Linked DNA regions of Puniceicoccus vermicola. The protein of the gene in region 1 interacts with the protein of each later gene in a pairwise test. Links are inferred from orthologs where the notes say so. Each region holds a gene or a part of one and is shown on either strand. Other genes may lie near its edges. The genes, in order: lpdA and odhB.

Evidence for each region.
Region 2: the proteins of lpdA (region 1) and odhB interact in binary tests that used the Escherichia coli proteins (3 or more experiments, as listed by UniProt). The link is inferred for Puniceicoccus vermicola from one-to-one orthologs.

The regions. Positions count from the first base shown.
Region 1 is NZ_JACHVA010000138.1:89,079-92,255, reverse strand. Bases 191-3,051 are described here. They hold lpdA (dihydrolipoyl dehydrogenase), read left to right. Parts: upstream 191-851; coding sequence 852-2,252; downstream 2,253-3,051. Other genes in these bases: H5P30_RS19955 (glycoside hydrolase family 18 protein), read left to right, coding at 2,273-3,051. In the rest of the region: H5P30_RS19965 (N-acetylmuramoyl-L-alanine amidase), read left to right, coding at 1-105; more of H5P30_RS19955, read left to right, coding at 3,052-3,177. UniProt on the Escherichia coli protein: Lipoamide dehydrogenase is a component of the glycine cleavage system as well as of the alpha-ketoacid dehydrogenase complexes.
Region 2 is NZ_JACHVA010000127.1:184,424-187,732, reverse strand. What follows is about bases 122-3,114. They hold odhB (2-oxoglutarate dehydrogenase complex dihydrolipoyllysine-residue succinyltransferase), read left to right. Parts: upstream 122-1,005; coding sequence 1,006-2,223; downstream 2,224-3,114. Other genes in these bases: H5P30_RS17680 (carbon-nitrogen hydrolase), read left to right, coding at 2,413-3,114; H5P30_RS17690 (2-oxoglutarate dehydrogenase E1 component), read left to right, coding at 122-960. In the rest of the region: more of H5P30_RS17690, read left to right, coding at 1-121; more of H5P30_RS17680, read left to right, coding at 3,115-3,306. UniProt on the Escherichia coli protein: E2 component of the 2-oxoglutarate dehydrogenase (OGDH) complex which catalyzes the second step in the conversion of 2-oxoglutarate to succinyl-CoA and CO(2).

The DNA.
Region 1 (3,177 bases):
CTTCTGCAGACCCAAGGTTATCGAGAGCGTTTAGCGGACGCCGTCGTTCGCGGAGTAAGACGCTACCGGCAGACGTTGGTTCGTTTGCACCAAGCGGAGCGCTGAAACGCCTATTCGGTGAGGCCTTCGATAAGAATGACGAGAGCCATTTCTTCAAGTGCTCCTGAGCGGAAAGTAGCGAGAGCTTCCAGCTCTCGATCGTCGTTCGAGTCTCCAGTGAGGCGCAGTCATCGAAATCGCTATCGCGCTTCCGCTACGATTTCTGGAGATTCGGAGAGGAACGGCGAAAGCCGTTTCTTCAAGCACGCTCGTAACGAGAGTAGCGAGAGCTTCCAGCTCTCGACCGTTGTTCGAGTCTCCAGTGAGTCGCAGTCATCGAAATCGCTATCGCGCTTCCGCTACGATTTCTGGAGATTTGGAGAGGAACGGCGAAAGCCGTTTCTTCAAGCACGCTCGCACCGAAAGTAGCGAGAGCTTCCAGCTCTCGATCGATGTTCGAGTCTCCAGTGAGGCGCAGTCATCGAAATCGCTCTCGCGCTTCCGCTACGATTTCTGGAGATTTGGAGAGGAACGGCGAAAGCCGTTTCTTCAAGCACGCTCGTAACGAGAGTAGCGAGAGCTTCCAGCTCTCGACCGATATTCGAGTCTCCAGTGAGGCACAGTCATCGAAATCGCTCTCGCGCTTCCGCTACGATTTCTGGAGATTTGGAGAGGAACGGCGAAAGCCGTTTCTTCAAGCACGCTCGCACCGAAAGTAGCGAGAGCTTCCAGCTCTCGATCGCTGGATCGGGCATCCCCCCAATGTGTGTTGCAGGATTGACCCGAAGGTTCTTTCTGATTGGGGTAGAGGCATGTCCGACTCCTCTTTCGATCTCATTGTTTTGGGTGCTGGTCCTGGTGGGTATGTCTGCGCGTTGCGGGCGGCTCAGCTAGGATTCAAAGTGGCCTTGGTAGATAAGCGCGCCACTCTTGGAGGCACCTGCCTCAATGTCGGGTGTATCCCGAGTAAGGCTTTGCTGCACTCGACGGAGATCCTCTCCGCTGCGCGTGACCACGGGAAAAAACACGGGATTACCGGAAACATCGAAGTCGATCTTGAGGCTTTGATGAAGAACAAGGATTCAGTGGTGAAAAAGCTGGTCGGCGGCGTAGGGCAGCTGGTCAAAGCCCGGAAGATTCAGTTTTTCCAAGGACTGGGTTCATTTGTCTCGTCGGACACTGTTGCGATCGAGGGTGAAGAGAAAACGGAGATCAAGGGGAAGAACATCGTCATTGCCACTGGCTCGAAGACCGTGGAGTTGCCTTTCCTGCCGTTTGACGGAGAGAAGATTATCAGCAGCGACGAGGGAATCGCGCTGAAGGAGATTCCTGAAAACCTCGTTGTCGTCGGAGGCGGAGCCATCGGGTTGGAGCTCGGGACCGTCTGGCAACGGCTTGGGTCGAAAGTCGATGTGGTCGAGTTTCTGCCGAAAATTGCTCCGAACTATGACGAGGAAGTCAGTAAGCTCGCGGAGCGAATTTTGAAAAAGCAGGGCCTGACCTTCCATAAATCCACGAAGGTGACCGGTTCCCACGAAGGGAAGAAAGGGAAGATCGTTCTCGAAGCCGAAGGGTCGAAAGGGAAGGTCGAGTTTGAAGCGGACAAGGTTCTGGTCTCGGTGGGACGGGCGCCGGTGACCGAGGGGCTAAAGCTCGAAGCTGCCGGGGTGAAGACCGACGATCGGGGACGCATCGAAGTCGACGATCATTTCTCCACCGGAGTGGATGGAGTCTACGCCATCGGGGATGTCATCAAAGGGCCGATGCTCGCCCACAAGGCCGAAGAAGAGGGAGTCGCACTTGCCGAGAATTTAGCGGGAAAGGCCGGACATGTGAATTACGGGGTGATTCCTGCCGTGATCTATACGGATCCAGAAATTGCCTCCGCCGGGATCACGGCGGAACAGGCGAAAGAGCAGGGCCTTTCGATCAAGACTGGCAAATTCCCGCTGACCGCGAATGGTCGGGCGATGGCTACGGATGCAACCGATGGTGTCGTCATCGTCCATGCGGACGCGAAGACTGATAAGGTTTTGGGAATTCAGATCGTCGCCCGTAATGCTTCGGAACTGATCGCGGCCGCCGTGACCCATATGGAATACGGCGGGAGCGCAGAAGACATCGCCCGCACGGTTCACGCTCACCCCACATTGTCCGAAGCCCTCAAAGAGGCGGCGATGGCTGTCGACGGGCGGGCCATTCACTCCATGTGATTTCACTCAAAAACAGCCCCATGGGCCGGTTTTCCGGTCGTCGCCCGCTAGCGATGGTGGTGGGTCTGTTTTTTGTTTTTGGAGTTGTCGCGGCCGTTGAAGAGGCCGAGCCCGTGGTCACCGCTTACGTTCCCTCGTGGGGAATGAAGTCGGAGGCGGAACGCGGGGTGGTGGAGGAAAACCTTACCCACGTCATCTACGCCTTTGTCTACCCGGAGTTCGATCGCGAATCGGGATCGGTGCGGCTGGTAACAGATTTTCCCGGCAACGGGCTGAATGCTGGAGAGTCTTCGGCGGTTTTTGAAGAGTTCTTGGGACTCGGCGGGGACGACTCTCGTTTGCTCCAAATGATTTCCATCGGCGGATGGGGATTGTCGGAAAACTTTTCGGATATTGCCTCTTCGCGCAAGAGCCGCCGCGCTTTTGCGCGGGCGGTGGTCGAGTTCGTTCGAGATCATGAGTTGGATGGAGTCGACTTGGATTGGGAGTTTCCCGTTTTCGGGGGAGCGGAGAATCAGGTTCATCGTCCCGAAGACCGGGCCAATTTCGTGAAGCTCTGCGAGGAGATTCGGCGAACCTGGAAAGCTCAGAGCGGTGCGTCGCGGCCCTTGATCTTAACCGTCGCGGTGCCTGGGTACTACCGGGCTCTCTCGACGCGGTACGAGATCAAGTCATTGGCGCAGGTCGTGGATTGGTTTCATGTCATGGCCTATGACTACGCGGGATCCTGGTCGCAATCGACGGCTCATTTTTCCCCGCTCTACGGGGACGATTCTCCGGTTCATCAACAGCTAAGCGTTGCAGGGGGTGTGGCCGCACTGGAGAGGCTCGGCGCCCCTCGAGATCAGATTGTCCTGGGATTGGGATTGGCGGGGATCCGATTCGAAGAAGTCTTTCCGCGGAAGGGGGAGTGGATCGGTGTCGC
Region 2 (3,309 bases), on another replicon or contig:
GTGCGTCTCTCCGGTCAAGACAGTGAGCGGGGGACCTTCAGCCAACGTCACGCGGCTTTCTATGATATGGAAACCCGTGAACGCTACGTCCCGTTTAGCCACATCAGTGAGGACCAGGCACAGTTCTGTGTTCACAACTCCCTGCTTTCGGAAGCGGCTGTTCTCGGTTTTGACTATGGCTATTCGCTCGAGTATCCCGAGATGCTGAGTCTTTGGGAGGCCCAATTCGGTGATTTTGTGAATGGTGCGCAGGTCGTCATTGACCAGTTTATCTTCGCCAGCGAATCCAAGTGGCAGCGGATCAGTGGCATCGTTCTCTTGTTGCCTCACGGTTATGAAGGGCAGGGGCCTGAGCATTCCTCAGCACGTCCGGAACGGTTCCTCCAGAATTGTGCCGAGAATAATATTCAGGTCTGTAATTTGACGACTCCGGCTCAATATTTCCATGTGCTGCGGCGACAGATGAAGCGGAAATTCAGCAAGCCGTTGATCATTCTGACGCCGAAGAGCCTATTGCGCCACAAGCGAGCCGTATCGTATCGAGAAGATTTTACCGATACTTGTTTCAATTCGATTCTGGACGACAAGAATGCGCCGAAGAAGGCGAAGACTTTGGTTCTCTGCTCGGGGAAGGTTTATTACGATATTCTCGAGGCGAAGGAAGAGCAGGGGATTGATAATGTCGCCATCATTCGGGTGGAGCAGTATTTCCCATTCAACACGAAGCTCATGAAGGAGATCGTTTCGAACTATCCGAACTTCAAACGGGTGGTATGGTGCCAGGAAGAACCTCAGAACATGGGGGCATGGACTTTCTTGACGACTCGCTTGGAAGAGGTCTTTGGCTTCGTCCCGGAATATGCGGGGCGCCCGGCCAGTGCGAGCCCGGCAACCGGTTTTCTTGCCCGTCACAAGGAAGAGCAAGCTGCACTGGTCAATAAGGCACTGACCGGAAAATAGAATATCGAAAACGTCGAATAGTAATCAAAATTTAAGGACAAAGTTATGGCAATTGAAGTAAAGGTTCCAGCATTGGGAGAGTCGATCTCCTCGGGTATTCTCGCAGGGTGGCAAGTCAAAGACGGTGACATCGTCGAAAAGGATCAGGTCCTTTACGAGTTGGAGACCGACAAGATTACTTCCGAAGGCACGGCCGAGGCGGCAGGGAAGATTTCCTTGAAAGCCGACGAAGGAGACGAAGTTGAAATCGGCCAGGTGATTGCTGAAATTGACGAATCCGCTGCGGGAGACTCCGGCTCCAGTGAAGCCAGCGAAAAGGAAACTGCAGAAAAAGATTCAGAGCCGGCTCCCGAAAAGGAGACGACGGATTCACCTGCGGTCCGCCGGATTTCGGAAGAATCCGGTTTGGATTCGGCTGAAGTGGAAGGAACCGGTAAAGGCGGGCGAGTGACCAAAGGAGACATGCTCTCGGCTTTGGAGAAAAAGGAGTCTGCTCCCGAAAAGTCCGCCCCCTCGAAGGCAAGTGCTCCCGCTGCGAAGTCTGAGCCCAAGCCGACTGGCGACCGTCCGGAAACCCGCAAGAAGATGAGCCCATTGCGCCGGAGCATCGCTCAGCGCTTGGTCTCGGTTCAAAATGAATCGGCGATTTTGACTACCTTCAACGAGGTAGATATGAGCGCGGTCATGGGCTTGCGGAAGAAGTATCAAGACGATTTTGTCAAAAAGCACGGCATCAAGTTGGGCTTCATGTCGTTCTTCGTGAAGGCGGTTGTAGAGGCCCTCAAGAATGTGCCGGGTCTGAACGCCCGCCTCGAGGGAGAAGAACTCGTCCAGAATCATTACTACGACATCGGCGTCGCGGTCAGCACGGAGAAGGGCTTGATGGTTCCGGTCTTGCGCGATTGCGACCAGAAGTCTTTCTCCGAAATTGAGCAAGATCTTGGTGATTACGCCAAGAAGGCTCGTGAAGGTAAGATCCAGATCGACGATCTCCAAGGCGGAGTTTTCTCCATTACCAACGGTGGTGTCTTTGGTTCACTTCTCTCCACGCCGATCATTAATCCTCCGCAGAGCGGGATCTTGGGAATGCACTCCATCCAGCAGCGTCCGATCGCGGTGGATGGGCAGGTGGTGATCCGTCCGATGATGTATCTGGCGGTTTCCTACGATCACCGGATTGTCGATGGCAAGGAGGCAGTTTCGTTCCTCGTTTCGATCAAAAACTCGATCGAGGATCCGGCTCGCATGCTCTTCGGAGCCTAGTCGTTCCTTTTCTTTATCCGCTGGGGGGCGGAGTTTTCTTCGCGCCCCAGGTCGGGCTTTGTTTGGCCTGTGACTCCCTTCTGCGGCAGGAATTGGCTTTTTCTTGGCCGATCCAGTAAGTCGTTCTATCGATAAGGACGATTTGTTTTCCTCTCGTCTGGTGGATGGGCAATTTATAAGGGTACTACCATGTCTACTAAGAATACGTTGGCTCTGGGCGTAGTTCAGCTTGCCCACTCTGGTTCGCAATCGGGAAATCTGGCACGAACGGAGGAATTGGTTCGGGAGGCCCATTCTCAGGGCGCTCAGATCATTTTGAGCCCGGAGTTGATTGACGGACCGTATTTTTGCCAACGGGAAGATCCGGAGTGGTTTGACCAAGCTGTTACGGCAGGTGAAGGTCCGGGATTCCAGATGTTCGACCGACTGAGCCGCGAGCTGGATGTCGTGCTGCCGTATAGCTTTTTCGAAAGGGCGAACCAGAGTTACTTTAACAGCCTAGCGGTTTTCGATGGGGATCGAGGTTGTCTCGGCGTTTACCGCAAAAGCCACATTCCAGATGGGCCGGGGTATGAGGAAAAGTTTTATTTCAATGGCGGAGATACCGGCTTTCGCGTATTCGATACTTCGAAAGGGCGCGTTGGCGCGGCGGTTTGCTGGGATCAGTGGTTCCCGGAAACGGCCCGCATCCTCGCTCTCAAAGGAGCGGAATGCCTGCTTTATCCCACGGCGATTGGCTCGGAGCCTGAGGAGCCGGAAATGGACTCACGCGACCACTGGCAGAGAGTGATGCAGGGCCATTCCGGTGCCAACCTGATGCCCGTTGTCGCGAGCAATCGCTTTGGGCATGAGGAAGGCCCCGGGGGGGGCATCACCTTCTACGGATCCTCTTTCATCACGGATTCATGGGGTGCCGTCGCAAAACAGCTTCCCAGGGATCAGGACGGGGTCCGGGTTGCTGAGTTTGATCGGGCCCAGATGCAGCGGGATCGCGCGAACTGGGGATTTTTCCGTGATCGCCGCGTGGATCTCTACCGCGGCCTTCTCGGCCTCGATGGCAGCGAAGATTCACGTTCCTCCTAGAGG